One region of the Streptomyces sp. NPDC021225 genome, then DNA from elsewhere that is predicted to be linked to it. Evidence: riboswitches for the same ligand, from Rfam matches in the RefSeq annotation. Region 1 holds a riboswitch; each other region holds the start of a gene.
What was found. A riboswitch is a leader RNA that binds a small molecule or an ion and turns the genes downstream of it on or off. The one in region 1 is predicted to bind cobalamin.
Positions count from the first base shown of each region.

Region 2: linked by a shared signal. The riboswitch ahead of ACH4S9_RS28765 (ABC transporter substrate-binding protein) and the one ahead of ACH4S9_RS00910 (CbtB-domain containing protein) in region 1 are both predicted to bind cobalamin.
Region 3: linked by a shared signal. The riboswitch ahead of cobN (cobaltochelatase subunit CobN) and the one ahead of ACH4S9_RS00910 (CbtB-domain containing protein) in region 1 are both predicted to bind cobalamin.
Region 4: linked by a shared signal. The riboswitch ahead of ACH4S9_RS11205 (ribonucleoside-diphosphate reductase subunit alpha) and the one ahead of ACH4S9_RS00910 (CbtB-domain containing protein) in region 1 are both predicted to bind cobalamin.

Region 1 is NZ_JBIRPV010000001.1:186,932-190,831, forward strand. It holds gene ACH4S9_RS00890 (HAD-IIA family hydrolase) at 1-379, shown strand, start outside; gene ACH4S9_RS00895 (hypothetical protein) at 503-784, shown strand; gene ACH4S9_RS00900 (sortase domain-bontaining protein) at 790-1,380, shown strand; gene ACH4S9_RS00905 (CbtA family protein) at 1,411-2,202, opposite strand; gene ACH4S9_RS00910 (CbtB-domain containing protein) at 2,218-2,436, opposite strand; cobalamin riboswitch at 2,473-2,609, opposite strand; gene ACH4S9_RS00915 (glycoside hydrolase family 6 protein) at 2,815-3,867, shown strand.
Region 2 is NZ_JBIRPV010000006.1:684,424-688,323, reverse strand. It holds gene ACH4S9_RS28770 (FecCD family ABC transporter permease) at 1-418, opposite strand, end outside; gene ACH4S9_RS28765 (ABC transporter substrate-binding protein) at 430-1,416, opposite strand; cobalamin riboswitch at 1,738-1,876, opposite strand; gene ACH4S9_RS28760 (alpha/beta hydrolase) at 2,120-3,094, shown strand; gene ACH4S9_RS28755 (LysR family transcriptional regulator) at 3,317-3,900, opposite strand, start outside.
Region 3 is NZ_JBIRPV010000004.1:693,853-697,752, forward strand. It holds gene ACH4S9_RS21440 (precorrin-8X methylmutase) at 1-57, opposite strand, end outside; gene ACH4S9_RS21445 (nitrite reductase) at 54-1,676, opposite strand; cobalamin riboswitch at 1,728-1,887, shown strand; gene cobN (cobaltochelatase subunit CobN) at 1,919-3,900, shown strand, end outside.
Region 4 is NZ_JBIRPV010000002.1:679,108-683,007, forward strand. It holds gene ACH4S9_RS11205 (ribonucleoside-diphosphate reductase subunit alpha) at 1-1,888, opposite strand, end outside; cobalamin riboswitch at 2,012-2,142, opposite strand; gene ACH4S9_RS11210 (FGGY family carbohydrate kinase) at 2,456-3,900, opposite strand, start outside.

The sequences.
Region 1 (3,900 bases):
GGCCATCCGCCTGATCGACAACGGCGCCCGCTTCATCGCCACCAACCCCGACGAGACCGGGCCCTCCGCGGAGGGCGCGCTGCCCGCGACCGGTTCCGTGGCCGCGCTGATCACCAAGGCGACGGGGGCCGAGCCGTACTTCGTCGGCAAGCCGAACCCCCTCATGATGCGGGCCGGGCTGAACGCGATCGGCGCGCACTCCGAGAGCAGCGCCATGATCGGCGACCGGATGGACACCGATGTGCTGGCCGGTCTCGAGGCGGGCATGGAGACCTTCCTGGTGCTCACGGGGGTCACCCAGCCCGATGAGATCGACCGGCACCCCTTCCGGCCGTCCACGGTCGTGAACTCCATCGCGGACCTGGTCGAGCGGATCTGACGCCCGCCGGAACGCGCCGCAACGTACCGGAGCGCGTCTGACCCGTACGGAGCAGCCGGGGGCCGCAGCGGATGCGGCTTCCGGCGGTGCGCGTGAGCCTCGGTGGTATCAGGAGGTTTCACCATGCGCCCGCTCGCCCTCACGCTCCGTATGGCCGTCTGTGCGGCGGCGGTGGTCCTGGCCATCGCCGGCCCCGCCGTCGCGGACCAGGAGGACGCCGCCCCCGCACGCCCCGGCCATGTCCACCGCGCCCACTCGGACCTCGCCCCGGCCGACGACGCGGCGCGCCGCGGCCTCGGCGGGGCCGAGGCGTACGGCCTGGTGCTCTCCGGAGTCACGGCGCTGGCCGTCGCCGGGATGGCGGTGCGGCGCCGCCGTCGCCCGGTCGCCGCGGCGTCGGGCTGACGGCGGTGTACGGGAAGCGCCCCGGCGGCGTCGGCCGGGCGAGGGCGATCGCGGGGGTGGCCTGGGCGGCGCTGCTGCTCGGACTGTGGCTGTGGGGCCATGACGCGGCGGAGGGCCTGGGCGGAGCGGTGCCGTTGACGGGGGATGTGGCGGCCGTGGGGCGCCCGCCCACGCATCCGCTGCCCAGGGCGTGGCACCCGCTGCCGGCCGCGGCGGCGCGGCGCGTCGTCGTCGAGTCGGCGGGGATCGCGGCGCCGGTCGCCGGCCAGGGCCGGGACGGGAGCGGGGGCTGGTACGGGATGGGGGCGCGGCCGGGCGCCTCGGGGGCGGCGGTGCTGGTCGGGCCGGCCGACGCGGGGGTCCTCCGCCGCCTCGGCGGGGTCAGGCGCGGCGACGCGGTGCGGGTGTCCCGGGCGGACGGGACGGTGGCCGAGTTCACGGTCGAGGACGTCGCGATGGTCACCGCCACGCGGTTCGACGCGCGGCGGGTGTACGCGGCGCGGGCCGGGGGCCGCGCGGAGCTGCGGCTGCTCGCGGGCGGCAGGGCGCGCGGCGGAACGGTGGTGGTGTCGGCGTATCTGACGGGGAGCCGGTAGGCGGGGAAGCCCGCCCACCGGGCCCGAGGGTTACGCCGCGGTCGGGACCGGGTCCGGCCGGTGAGTCGTCGTGCCGCGCTCGCGCAGGGCGCGGAGGCCGAGGGCGCCGAACGTGGCGCCGAGGACCGCCCACATCACCGCGTGCGAGGCGAACGAGAGCATCCGGAAGTCCCAGAGCAGTGTGGACTCGACGGGGACCGGGTCGGGGTTGTCGGGGAGGGCGAACAGGGCGAGGAGCACCGCGACGACGGTCGCGGCGACCGCCGTCTGGGCCACGGCGGGACCGCGGCCCGCCGCCGTCAGCCGGACGTGCACCAGCCGGGCGAGCACCATGCCGAGCACGCCGATCGCCACCGCGGCGAGCCACATCGCCTGGCGGTCGCCGACCGTGCCCGCGTCGCCGACGCCCGGCGGGTTGGCCGGATAGCGCAGGCCTGGCAGGAGCGAGAGGCCGGTGAAGCCCGCCGCTGCGAGGGTGAGCGCGCGGGGCCAGGGGCGTGCGGAGGTGTCGGATCCGCGGTGGACGAGCGCGTGCGCGACCGCGAAGAAGACGCCGAGCGCCAGCCCGACGACCACGGCGGTGACGACGAGGCCGAAGTGCTGGGTGGAGCGGGAGAACAGCTCCTCGTGGTGGGTGACCGCCGCGGCCGCGGCGGCGTGCGAGTGCTCGCTCTCCTGGCGTTTCTCCTCCAGCCGGATGGCACGGTCCATCAGGGGCTCGGCCAGCAGCAGGGAGAACAGCCCGGTGGCGAGGCCCGCGAGGGCGCCCGCCGCCAGGCCACGCCGGAGCAGGGGGAGTACGGGAACGTGACCGTCTGCCATGGGGTGCCGGACCCGTCAGTGGCAGGGGGCACCGAAGAGGTGCCGGCCGTCGTGCGAGAACTCGTGCAGATAGTCGCCCGTCGCCGAGATCAGCGAGCCGTTGTCGATGAAGACCGCGTACAGGGCGATGAGAGCGAGGATGACCGCGCCGGCCGCGATCAGCCAGTCGCGGGTGTGGGCGGTGGCGGCCGAGACGGCCGCGGGGTCGGTGTGCCGTGCCGTGTGCAGGGACATCCGCTGTTGCCTCCTAGTGGGGTTTCCACGCCCCTCAGCAGGAAGGAGAACGACGGCCAGTTCCTGACTCCCGGAAGTGCGGCGCCGTTCGCGCGCGCCGACTCCTGGTCACAGTGGCGGGACCGTCCCGGATTCGCACCGGGTTCCTGTACACCGTCGTCTCGTTGTGTTGACTTGTCGCATCGGAGAGTCCCAGGCGGACGGGTACCTGTCAACCGGTCCCGGAGGGGCCGCTTCGCGCCGTACGGGCGAATTCACGCAAAGGGCTGTGGATAACCCCGTGAGGGCCGGTGTGGTGTGTAAGCATGGTTTCGACCGGTCTTGTCCTGCCGGGGGCCTGAGGGGTGTCCCCCGGAGCGTGCACCCAAGGGGGAGTGGATGTACGGGAGTTACACCGGCCGTCGGCGAGGATCTGTCCGTGCCGGGGCGGCGGTGGGGGCGCTGCTGTCGCTCGTGACGCTCTCCGGCTGCTTCGGCTCGTCGGGTTCCGGGCGTTCCGATCGCGAGGAGGAGGCGATCGCGGCGGCGAGGCCCGCACAGCGGCCCCGGAATGTCGTGCCGTATTGGGTGAACCCGGACGGCGCCGCGGCCCGGCAGGTCGCCGAGTACCGCAGGAAGGGGGAGACCGGCGAGGCGAAGCTGATACAGAAGATCGCCGCGCAGCCGGTCGCGGAGTGGCTGGGGGTGGACGACCCGGAGGGCCAGGCGCGGGGGTTCACCGAGGCCGCCGTGTCGGAGGAGCGTGACGCGCTGCTGGTCTTCTACAACATCCCGCACCGCGACTGCGGCCAGTACTCGAAGGGCGGCGCCGCCGACGGCAACGCGTATCGCGCCTGGCTGGACAAGGCGGTCAGGGGCATCGGCGACCGGGCCGCCACGGTCATCCTGGAGCCGGACGCACTGCCCCACGCGGTGGACGGCTGCACGCCCAGGCGGTTCCTCGAGGAGCGTTACGACCTGCTGACCGGGGCCGTGGACAAGCTCAAGGGGCTGCCCCGCACCAAGGTCTATCTGGACGCGGGGAATCCGCACTGGATCAAGGATCCGCGCCGGATGGCCGAGCCGCTGCGGCGCGCCGGGCTGAAGAAGGCCGACGGCTTCGCGCTCAACATCGCCAACTATCAGACCACCGCGGACAACAAGGCGTACGGCAGGAAGCTCTCCGCCCTGGTCGGCGGAAAGCCCTTCGTGATCGACACCAGCCGCAACGGCAAGGGGCCGGTGCCGGGCAAGGAGGACCCCGAGGCCTGGTGCAACCCCAAGGGGCGGGCGCTGGGCGAGACGCCCACGGTCCGCACGGGCGACGCCGCGGTCGCCGCGTATCTGTGGATCAAGCGTCCGGGCGAGTCGGACGGCACCTGCAAGGGCGGCCCGCACGCCGGCCGATGGTGGCCGCGGTACGCCCTCGACCTGGCGCGCAACGCGAAATAGTCATCACGCCCGCCTTGGGCGTGTCCCCGCGGC
Region 2 (3,900 bases), on a different contig from region 1:
CGCCGCCGACCCCCAGCACCACGACGAAGACCGCGCCCGTGGAGGCTCCGGAGGAGACGCCGAGCACAAAGGGGTCGGCGAGCGGGTTGCGCAGCATCGACTGCATCACCGCCCCGCACAGCGCGAGCCCCGCCCCGCACACCGCGGCGAGCAGGGTGCGCGGCAGCCGCAGGTCCCAGACGATTCCGGCCCGGATCGGCGTCAGGTCGGAGGTGCCCCAGCCCAGATGGGCGGCCACCACGGCCCAGACGTCGGCGACGCCGATGCTGGCCGGGCCGATGGTGATGGCCACCGCGACCGAGGCCAGCAGCGTGGCGAGCCCCGCCGCCCACAGCACGGCGCTCCTGAGCCGGCGGCTTCCGGGGGGCGCGGCTCGGCGAGGGGCCGTGTGGCGTGGCGTCACCTGGCTCGGTGTCACTTGGCGTGGCGTCACCTGGCGAGCCCGAACGCGCGCAGGGCGGCGGCGGTCTTCTCGATGCCCTCGACCGTGCGGATCGACGGGTTCATGGCCTGCCCGCTGAGCAGGACGTACCGCTTGTGCCTGACCGCGTCCATGGTCCGTGTGACCGGGTTGGACTCCAGGAACTCGATCTTCTTCGCGGCGGTCTCGGCCGACTCCTGCTCGCGTGAGAGATCGCCGATGACCAGGACATCGGGGTCGCGGTCCGCGATCGCCTCCCAGTTGATCTGGGGCCACTCGTCGTGGCGGTCGTCGAAGACGTTCTCGGCGCCCAGCGCCCGGGTGATGATGCCGGGCGCGCCACAGCAGCCGGCCAGGTACGGGGCGTCGGAGTTGGCGAACCAGAAGAGCATGGTGGTGCCGGAGGCGTCGATGTCCTCGGTCGCCGCCTTCACCCGGGCCTTCAGAGCGCCGATCAGCCGCTCGCCCCGCTTCTCCACCCCGAAGACCGTGGCGAGGTCCCGGATCTCCCGGTAGATGTTCTCCATGGTCAGCGGGGTGGCGCGGGAGCCGTCGCCGTCACCGGTGTTGTCCTTGGCGCAGTCGGCCGGGGAGACATAGGTGGGCACGCCCAGGTCCTCGAACTGCTGGCGCGTGGCCACGCCGCCCTTGCCCAGGGTGGACTCGAACGAGGCGGACACGAAGTCCGGCTCCTGGTCCAGCACCTTCTCGAACGAGGGGGCGTTGTCGGCGAGCCGGTCCACCGTGGCGTTGGCCTTCCGCAGGCCCTTCAGCACCGGGTCGGTCCAGGTGGCCGTGCCCGCCATGCGGTCGGCCAGGCCGAGCGAGAGCAGGATCTCGCTGCTGCCCTGGTTGAGCGACACCGCGCGCCGGGGCGGCCCGGCGATATGCACCGTGTGGCCGCAGTTGGTGAGCGTACGCGGATATCCGGCGGCGGCGCGGTCCGACGGCCGGTCGCCGTTCGGGGTGGCGTCGGCGCAGCCGGCCAGCGTCAGGGTCGTGGTCAGGAAGAAGGCGGTGAGACGGGCGGGGCGTGCTATCGGCACGGACGTTCCTCTGCATGACGGGGCTCAGCTGCGGAGCCGGTCGTACGGTGGTGTTTCCCAAGGCCGGTCCGGTGAGGGCCGCGGCACCCGGCCGGGGCCCGATGGGCACGGGCACGGCGGTGTCGGGTGTGTTCGGCCGTTGCCGGACGGTGTGTTCGGCCGTTAGCGGAGGAGCAGCGGCAGGGCGCCGGAGAGGACGGCCGGTGTGCTCGGCGCGGGCGCGGCGGACTGGGCCATGCTGAAAACCTCCTGGGGAACACGCGTCCCGGTTGTCGGTGCTCATACGACGGCGCAGGGTCTGACTCGCCCGGCGGCCGCCCCGCAGCACGGGGCCTCCGCCGGACACACAGTGGCGCGACCGTGCCGGATTCCCACCGGCTTCCGTCACGCCGTCGTTTGTCCATGAGACGTTAGCGCGCGCCGGGCCACGACCGCTACGCGGCACCGCGGGACGGAACATGCCCTCACGTGGCCTACGAGACGCACGGACGCCGCGGCCGGATCCCCCGCATGGCGCTGCGGGGAAAGACTCGGTGCGCTGGCGGACAAGAGTTGACCGGTGGCCGACCTAGGGTGACCCCAGCAGCCGGGAGATCTCCACGATCTTCCCGGCAATTCCCCATTCCTTACCCCCACACCTCGGGAGAGCCAGATGTCGGATGCCGTCGTGCCGCCGGTCCAGCCTGTCCTGGAGCCGGCCGCAGCCGCCTTCGCCGAAGCCACCGCCAACCCTCCGTACCTCTTCGATCTGGCCCCGGCTGAGGGCCGCGCGGCGGTCGACGAGGTGCAGTCCGGCGAGATCGACAAGCCGGCGGTCGACGAGGAGTGGATCACGGTGGCCGGCGGCCCCACGGGCAGCGTCCGGGTCCGCATCGTCAAGCCCGCGGGCAGCACCGGGGAGCTGCCGGTGATCATTTACATCCACGGCGCCGGATGGGTGTTCGGCAACGCCCACACCCATGACCGCCTGGTCCGCGAGCTGGCCGTCGGCGCGAACGCGGCGGTGGTCTTCCCGGAGTACGCCCTGTCGCCGGAGGCCCGGTACCCGGTGGCCATCGAGCAGAACTACGCGGTCGCCCAGTGGGTGGTCCGGGAGGGCGGGTCCAAGGGCCTGGACGGCACCCGGCTGGCCGTGGCCGGCGACTCCGTCGGCGGCAACATGACCGCGGCCCTGACCCTGATGGCCAAGGAGCGCGGCGATGTGCCGCTGGTCCAGCAGGTGCTGTTCTACCCGGTCACCGACGCGAGCTTCGACACCGGCTCGTACCACCAGTTCGCCACCGGCTACTTCCTGCGCCGGGACGGCATGCAGTGGTTCTGGGACCAGTACACCACCGACGAGGCGCAGCGGGCCGAGATCACCGCCTCGCCGCTGCGCGCCACGACGGAGCAGCTGACGGGTCTGCCGCCGGCCCTGGTGATCACCGCTGAGGCGGACGTCCTGCGGGACGAGGGCGAGGCCTACGCGAACAAGCTGCGCCAGGCCGGTGTCCCGGTCACCGCCGTGCGCGTCCAGGGCATCATCCACGACTTCGTCATGGTCAACGCGATGCGCGAGACCCACGCCGCGCAGGTCGCCATCAAGCTGGCCGCCGACACGCTGGGCACCGCGCTCCAGAAGCGCTGAGAAGCCGACCAAGGCCGAGCAAGGCCGAGGAGGGCACTCCGCCGCAGCGTCCCGACCGGGGCCCGCGGCGGAGTGCGTCCTGCCGCTCCTGGCCCTGCTCTACTGGACCACCGAGCACCGGGCGGCCCGCCACACCGCCGGCTGACGGCCGGCCCCGGCCCGTACGCGAGCCCCGCACCCCGGACAGCGGGGGCGGCGCTCGCGGCCCGCTGCCGACCGGGGTCAGGCGAGGTGTCGCAACAGGGCGGCGGCCGCCGGGGGTGTCTCCCCCCGGGGCCACACCGCCATCACGTTCCAGCGCGGCGGGCGCCGGTCGAACCTGCGCAGGGTCAGATCGGGGAAACGAGCGGCGATGGACTCCGGCATGACGCACACCCCGAGGTCGTGGCGGACGAGTTCGGACGCCGCGACGATGTCGTTGACCTCGAAGGCGGTGCCGCGCTCGACCAGGGCGGCCCGGAAGGCCCGGTCCACCGCGCCGCGGATCGCCCAGCCGGGTGTGAAGTCGATGAACGGCATCCGGGCGATCTCGGCGAAGGTGACCCGGTCCTCCTGGGCGAAGCCACGCGCGGGCGAGGCCGTGAGCACCATCTCCTCGCGCACCAGCGGGCGGGTCACCAGCCCCCGCTGCTGCTGGCGGTCCAGGGCCACCACGGCGAGGTCCACCGTGCCGTCGCGCAGCGCCTGCCGGATGTCGGCCACCGGGGCCTGCCGGAGCCGGACCACCACACGGGGGTGTTCCGCCCGCAGCGCGGCCAGCGCGCGGTGCAGACCGACCCAGACTCCCTGCATGGTGCCGACCGTGA
Region 3 (3,900 bases), on a different contig from region 1:
GGCGCGGTATATGGCCGCGCCGTCCTTCTCGTAGTCGAACACTGTGCCCTCGATCATGTCGCTCCACGGGCCGACGCCACGGCGCCGGCCAATTGGTCTGCTGTCACGTCCACGCCGGGCGTGGACCCTCCGGGGTCTCGCACGGCGACCCGGTAGCCGTCGCCCGTCGCCAGCACGTCGACCCATCGGCCGCCGGGGTGGCCGCAGCGCCGCTCGCAGCCGGAGAAGTACACGGGCGGACGGCCCGGCGGCGGGCCCTGGTCCGGCGGCGGGTCCGGGCGGCCGTCGCCGGACGCGGCGCCCGCCACCGCGCGCGCCGCGTCGGCGCGCACATTGGCCAGGGACTTGGCGCAGCCGGGCCGCCCGGTGCACGCGGCGATCCCGAGCCACGGGGAGTGCGGCGTGGCCACCAGCCCGGCGTCGGCGAGTTCCCGCAGCGCGGCCCGTGCCTCGTCAGGGGAGAAGCCGGGCAGCACCACGCCGCGCCAGGGTGTCACACGCAGCTCGCCCGAGCCGCCCCGGGAGGCGAGCCCGGCCAGCAGCCGCCACTGCGTGGCGGAGAGCCGCCCCAGCGGGACGGCGACGGACACCGCGCACCGCCCGTCAGGCCCGACGACGAGCCCGACGGCGGGCGTGGGGTCGGCGGCGGGTGTGCCCGCTGTGGTGGTCGGGGACTGGGGGCCGAGGGGTGTGGCCTGGATCCCCGCTGCGGCGAGTCGCCCGGCCAACCGGTCGGCCGTCACGGCGTGTCGCGCCGGCAGCTCGCGGACGCGCCAGGCCCGTGTGCCGCTCGCGCGCACCGCGTCGAGAAACGCCACGGCTGCCAGCGCGGCCGCGCGCGGCGCGTCCTCGGCGCGCACCAGGAGTTCGGCGCCCGAGGGGCCGTCACCGAGCCCGGGGGGACCCGGCGGCCGCGCCCTGCTCGGCGTGTCGTCGCCCGCTGCCCGCCCGGCCCGGCGCGCCGCGACGCCCGGCGCGCCGGAGTGGTCCGTCGCGCCGGAGTGGTCCGTCGCGTCAGGGCGGTCCGTCGCGTCGGGGGAGTCGGCGGCGTTCGGTGCGGTGGAATCCGCGCGCGCGAGTCCGTGACCCCCGGCGGAGCCGAGCCGCAGCACCGCCTCGCCGTCCGGAGTTGCGATCAATGTCACATCCGCGCCCAGCGCCGACACATCGCCGCGCCCGTCGTCGAGAGCGAACAGGAACCGGCCCGACAGCCCCGCCAGTTCGGCGAATCCGGACCCCGCGGGCACCTCGTCGCACAGCAGCGCGTCCAGCGCCCTCGCCCACGCCGGGGCATCCGCGTGCCCGGCCCCGTCCAGCCCGGACAGCGGGGACGCCACGATGTTGCGCACCCGGTCGTGGCGGTCCGACGGGAGCAGCCCGGCCGCCCGCAGCCGGGCCGCGAGGCCGGCCCCGCACCCCGCGTCGAGTCCGCGCAGCTGGAGATTGCCCCGGGAGGTGAGGTCCAGTCGGCCGTCTCCCAACTCCTCGGCCACGCCTGCCAGCACCAGCGCCTGACGTGCCGTCAGCAGCCCGCCCGGCACCCGCACCCGGGCCAGCGCGCCGTCGTCCGCCGGGTGCAGCCGCAGCGCGCCGGGACACGCGTCGTCGCGCCCGCGCACGGGGGTTTCATCCCCTGGTGGGGCGGTTGTCGGGGGGAGGGGCATGGCGGCGAGCATACCGACGATCCGCTTCGCCTCACCGCCCCGTGGCAGGTCGAGAAGCCCTACTATGCTCACCGGCGGGTCGGTCCCGGCCCGCCACTGCACAAGACGGCACAAGGGTAGGAAGCCGGTGGAAATCCGGCGCGGTCCCGCCACTGTGAGCGCGGCAGCCGGTACGCGGCGGCCGGGCGAGCCAGGAACTCCCGCCGTCTTCGAACCCGCCCGGGGCGCGGACCCCGAGGAAGGCCTGCCGTCGCATGATCCTGCTGCTGTCGACGTCCGACACCGACCTGCTCAGCGCCCGCTCGGCACCGACCCCGGTGCCCTACCGGCTCGCCAATCCCGCCCGGCTCCCGCTGGACGACCTCCCCGCGCTCCTCGACGGCGTCGAACTCGTCGTCGTACGGCTGCTCGGCGGGGTGCGCGCCTGGCAGGAGGGGCTCGACACGCTGCTCGCCGGGGACCGCCCGGTCGTGGTCCTGACCGGAGAACAGGCCCCGGACGCCCAGCTCATGGAGGCCTCCACGGTCCCCGTCGGGATCGCCGCCGAGGCCCACGCCTACCTCGCGCACGGCGGGCCCGGGAACCTCGGTCAGCTGGCCCGCTTCCTGTCCGACACCGTCCTGCTCACCGGCCACGGCTTCGAGTCGCCCGCCCCCGCGCCCTCCTGGGGCGCGCTGGAGCGCACCGCGCGCGAGGGTGTCACCGGCCCGCGGGTCGCGGTGCTCTACTACCGCGCCCACCACATGAGCGGCAACACCGCCTTCGTCGAGGAGCTCTGCCGGGCCGTCGAGGACGCCGGGGCCCGCCCGCTCCCGCTGTACGTCGCCTCCCTGCGCGCGCCCGAGCCCGAGCTGCTGGAGGCCCTCGCCGGGGCCGACGCGGTGGTCACCACCGTGCTGGCCGCGGGCGGCACCCGGCCCGCCGAGGCGTCGGCCGGCGGCGACGACGAGGCCTGGGACGCGGGGGCGCTGGCCGCGCTGGACGTCCCGGTGCTCCAGGCGCTGTGCCTGACCGGCCCGCGCGCCGCCTGGGAGGAGAACGACGAGGGCCTCTCGCCCCTGGACGCGGCCACCCAGGTCGCCGTCCCGGAGTTCGACGGACGGCTGATCACCGTGCCGTTCTCCTTCAAGGAGACCGACCGGGACGGCCTGCCCGTCTACGTCGCCGACCCCGAGCGCGCCGCGCGTGTCGCCGGGATCGCGGTACGACACGCCCGGCTGCGCCACATACCCGCGGGTGACAAGCGCCTCGCGCTCGTCCTCTCCGCCTACCCCACCAAGCACTCCCGCATCGGCAACGCGGTCGGCCTGGACACCCCCGCCAGCGCCGTCGCCCTGCTGCGCCGACTGCGCGCCGAGGGCTTCGACCTCGGCCCCGAGGACGGGCCCGACGCGCTGCCCGGCCTCGCCTCCGGCGACGGCGACGAGCTGATCCGCGCCCTGATCGAGGTGGGCGGCCACGACCAGGACTGGCTCACCGAGGAGCAGTTGGCCCGCAACCCGGTCCGGATCCCCGCCGCCGACTACCGCCGCTGGTACGCCCGGCTGCCGCAGGAGCTGCGCGAGGCGGTGGAGGAGCACTGGGGGCCGCCGCCGGGCGAGATGTTCGTCGACACCAGCCGCGACCCGGAGGGCGAGATCGTGCTGGCCGCGCTGCGCCGCGGCAACCTCCTCGTCGTCATCCAGCCGCCGCGCGGCTTCGGCGAGAACCCGATCGCCATCTACCACGACCCCGATCTGCCGCCCTCCCACCACTACCTGGCCGCCTACCGCTGGATCGCCACCCCCCGGGCCGACGGCGGCTTCGGCGCCGACGCCATGGTGCACCTGGGCAAGCACGGCAACCTGGAGTGGCTGCCCGGCAAGAACGCGGGCCTGTCCGCCGCCTGCGGCCCCGACGCCGCGCTGGGCGATCTGCCGCTGATCTACCCGTTCCTGGTCAACGACCCCGGCGAGGGCACCCAGGCCAAGCGCCGCGCCCACGCCACCCTCGTCGACCACCTCGTGCCGCCCATGGCCCGCGCCGACTCCTACGGAGACATCGCGCGCCTGGAGCAGCTGCTGGACGAGTACGCCGCCATCTCCGCGATGGACCCGGCCAAACTCCCCGCCATCCGGGCCCAGATCTGGACCCTCATCCAGGCCGCCCGGCTCGACCACGACCTCGGCCTGGAGCAGCGGCCGGAGGACGACGGCTTCGACGACTTCCTGCTGCACGTGGACGGCTGGCTGTGCGA
Region 4 (3,900 bases), on a different contig from region 1:
CCGCGATCGAGGCGATGGTGGCGGTCGGCGCGATGGCCAGGAGGAGCGAGTTCCGCATCCCGGACTTGGCCATCCGCTCGCGCAGCGCTGCCCACCGCTCGGGCCAGGTCGCCACCGCGTCCGTGTAGTGGTCCGGGTGCAGCACACCGCGCGCGGTGCGGGTGGCGGACCAGGCCGGGTGCGGGCCGTGGCGCTCGGCGAGGGCGCAGGACGCCTCGTACGCCGCGAGCATGATGCGCTCGGAGATCTGGGTGGACAGCGCTTGCGCCTCGGGCGAGTCGAAGGGCAGCCGCAGCCGGAAGAAGACGTCCTGGAGGCCCATCAGGCCCAGGCCCACCGGGCGCCAGCGGGAGTTGGACGCCCCGGCCTCCTCGGTCGGGTAGAAGTTGATGTCCACCACGCGGTCGAGGAAGGTGACGGCGGTGCGGACGGTCGCGTCCAGCCGCTCCCAGTCCATTACTTCTTCCCCGGCGCCGCCGTCTTTGCCCAGGTGCGCGGCCAGGTTGACCGAGCCCAGATTGCACACGGCCGTCTCGCCGTCGTCCGTGACCTCCAGGATCTCGGTGCACAGGTTGGAGGAGTGCACGACCCGGCCGGGCTCGGCGGTCTGGTTGGCGGTGCGGTTGGCGGCGTCCTTGAAGGTCATCCAGCCGTTGCCGGTCTGCGCGAGGGTGCGCATCATCCGGGCGTACAGCTGGCGCGCCGGGACGGTCTTGACGGCCAGCCCGTCCGCCTCGGCCTTCCGGTACGCGGCGTCGAACTCCTCGCCCCACAGGTCGACCAGCGCGGGCGCGTCGACCGGCGAGAACAGCGACCAGTCGGCGTCGGCCTCCACCCGGCGCATGAACTCGTCCGGGATCCAGTGCGCGATGTTGAGGTTGTGGGTGCGGCGGGCCTCTTCGCCCGTGTTGTCCCGAAGCTCCAGGAACTCCTCGATGTCCGCGTGCCAGGTCTCCAGGTACACACAGGCCGCGCCCTTGCGCCGGCCGCCCTGGTTGACGGCGGCGACGGAGGCGTCGAGGGTGCGCAGGAACGGCACGATGCCGTTGGAGTGGCCGTTGGTGCCGCGGATCAGCGAACCGCGGGCGCGGATGCGCGAGTAGGACAGGCCGATGCCGCCCGCGTGCTTGGAGAGCCGCGCGACCTGGTGGTAGCGGTTGTAGATCGAGTCCAGCTCGTCCAGCGGCGAGTCCAGCAGATAGCAGGACGACATCTGCGGGTGGCGGGTGCCGGAGTTGAACAGCGTGGGGGAGCTGGGCAGGTAGGACAGTGTGCTGGTGAGCCGGTACAGCTCGGCGACGTCGTCCAGCGCCCGCTCCGAGTGGTCCTCGGCCAGCCCGCAGGCCACCCGCAGCAGGAAGTGCTGCGGGGTCTCGATCACCTGGCGGGTGATCGGGTGGCGGAGCAGATAGCGGCTGTGGAGGGTGCGCAGCCCGAAGTAGCCGAAGCGGTCGTCGGCGCCGTCGGCCAGCGCCCGCTCGACCAGCGCGTCCAGGCGGGCGGCGTGGGCGGTCACGAACTCGGCCGTGCCGTCCGCGATCAGGCCCTCGCGGTGGCCCACGGCCACCGAGGCGGAGAAGGAGACCGCGCCCTGCCCGGCCGCCTCCTCCGCGATGGCGAGGGTCAGCAGCCGCGCGGCGAGCTTCGAGTACTCGGGTTCTTCGGCGATCAGACCGGCCGCCGCCTCGGTCGCGAGGGTGCGCAACTCCGCCTCGTCCGAGCCGGGATGGCGGCCGCGCAGGGCGGCGGCCGCGACCTTGCCGGGGTCGGTGGCGGGCAGGTCGGCGGTGAGCTCCGTCAGGGTCCGCAGCAGGGCGGTCCCGGGCGCGTCGTCCGCTGCCTGAGTAGCCGCTGCCTCTGAAACCGGATCGGCTGGCGCGATGGTCACTGAAGTGTTCTCCCTCGCTCGGCTGGGGGCCGGGCGGGTGGTACGCGATGGGCGCGTGCGGGCATGCCGAAACCGCCAAGGGCATACCGCACAGCGTCCATCGGCCCAACCCGCGGGGCCCGGACGTATGAGACGGCTGTCGGCAGGTCCTCGGACTCGCGGGTACGCAAAAGCGTACGCGTACACCGTTGCGGGACAGTTCCGGATTCGCACCGGATTCCCCTGCGGCGACAGCGAGCATGAGCATACATCTTGTGGTGGCGAGCGCACGCGCCCCCACATGTTGTGTCGCGAGGTGGAGTGTTTCGTACGAATGTGCTATTCAGTGCCGGACTTGGCGCGGTCTTGGCGCGCGCTTGGCACAGGCCTGACGCAGGCCCGAGACAGGCCTGACGCGGGCCCTGGGGCGTGCCCCGAGGTGCCCCGAGGTGGCCCGGCAGAGGCCGGCAGGGGGCCGGTACGGCCCCGGCGCGGCCCCGGTGCGGGTCCGGCGCGGACGGTCGGGCGCGAGCCCGGCAGGGGCCCGGCAAGGGCCTGCGCCGGGCCCGGCGCGGCGCCGGGTCGCCTTTAAGCGGGCGCCGTTGCCCGCCACTCCGCGAGGGTACGGGCCAGCCTGGCCCGGTAGTCCGCGTAGCCGCGCTCGTATGCCTCGGCGCGCTCCGCGTCGGGTACGACAGTACGCGAATCGGCTCGCCATTGTGCCGCGTCCACCGGGTCGCCCAACGCGCGCCAGGCGACCGCGACCGCGCCGCGCGCCCCCACCTCGGGCTCGTCCGGGATCCGCACCGGCCGCCCCAGGACGTCCGCGAACAGCTGGGTCCAGGCGGCGGACCGGGTGCCGCCCCCGCAGGCCGCGAGCGTCGCGCTCAGCCCCGCGGCCTCCAGGCAGTGGCGTGCCGCGTACGCCACGGCCTCGCAGGCGGCCCGGACGGCGTCCGCGCGGGTCGTGGCCAGGGTCAGGCCGTCCAACCGGCCCCGCGCGGCGGGCTCCACGAACGGGGCGCGCTCGCCCGCGTCCGACAGGAAGGGCAGCGCGGTGACCCCGCGCGCCCCCGGCGGGCTGTCGGCGAGCAGCGTCTCCAGATCCGCGGTGGTCGCCCCGGTGAACTCCAGGACCCACTCCAGGGCCGCCGTGCCCACCATGGCGGGCATGCCGCGCAGCCAGCGGTCCCGGTCGGGCGTGCACAGCCACATGCCCGCCGGGTCGGCCGCCGGGTCGATCCGCGCGCTGTCGGTGAGGACCTGGCTGGCGAGCGTGGTGCCCACGATCAGCAGCCCGTCGCCCACCTCCGTCACGCCGCTGCCGATCGCGCAGGCCGGGAGGTCGTACGGGCCCGCCGTGACGGGCAGTCCGGCCGGCAGCCCGAGCAGCTCCGCGCCCGCGTCGTCGAGCCGCAGGACGGTGCCGGGCGCGGCGGGCGTCGGCAACAGCCGGGCGTATTCGGCGATTCCGCACGCTTCCAGGGCATCGGGGACGTATGCGCGTGTGGTCACGTCCAGGAAGGGCATGGACGCGTCCGAGGCGTCCACGCCGATGACGCCGGTGAGCCGCTGGGCCACCGCGTCCACGCAGTAGCCCGCGACCTCCGCGCGCGCCAGGGCCTGTGGCTCGTGGTCGGCCAGCCAGCGCAGCAGCGGCGCGTGGCAGCCGGGGAACACCCCGGAGCCGGTGAGCCGGTAGAGGTCGCGGATGGTGCCGTCCTCGCCCCAGCGGGCCACGGTGTCGTTCGCCCGGCCGTCCATCCAGGAGATCGGCGGGCGCACGGCGCGGCCCGCCGCGTCGCGCAGCCACAGCCCGTCGCCCTGCCCGGTGAGCGCGAGCGCCACCGGGGCCTCCCGGCCCTTCGCGGCCAGGGCGGCGGTCACCTCGCGGACCACCTCGGCGACCGTGCGCAGCACGTCCTCCAGGTCCTGCTCCACCCGCCCGCCGGGCAGGCGGTCGAGCCGGCTGGGACGGCTGGCGGCCGCCAGGGACCTGCCGTCCCGGCCGAAGGCCACGGCCTTGGTGACGG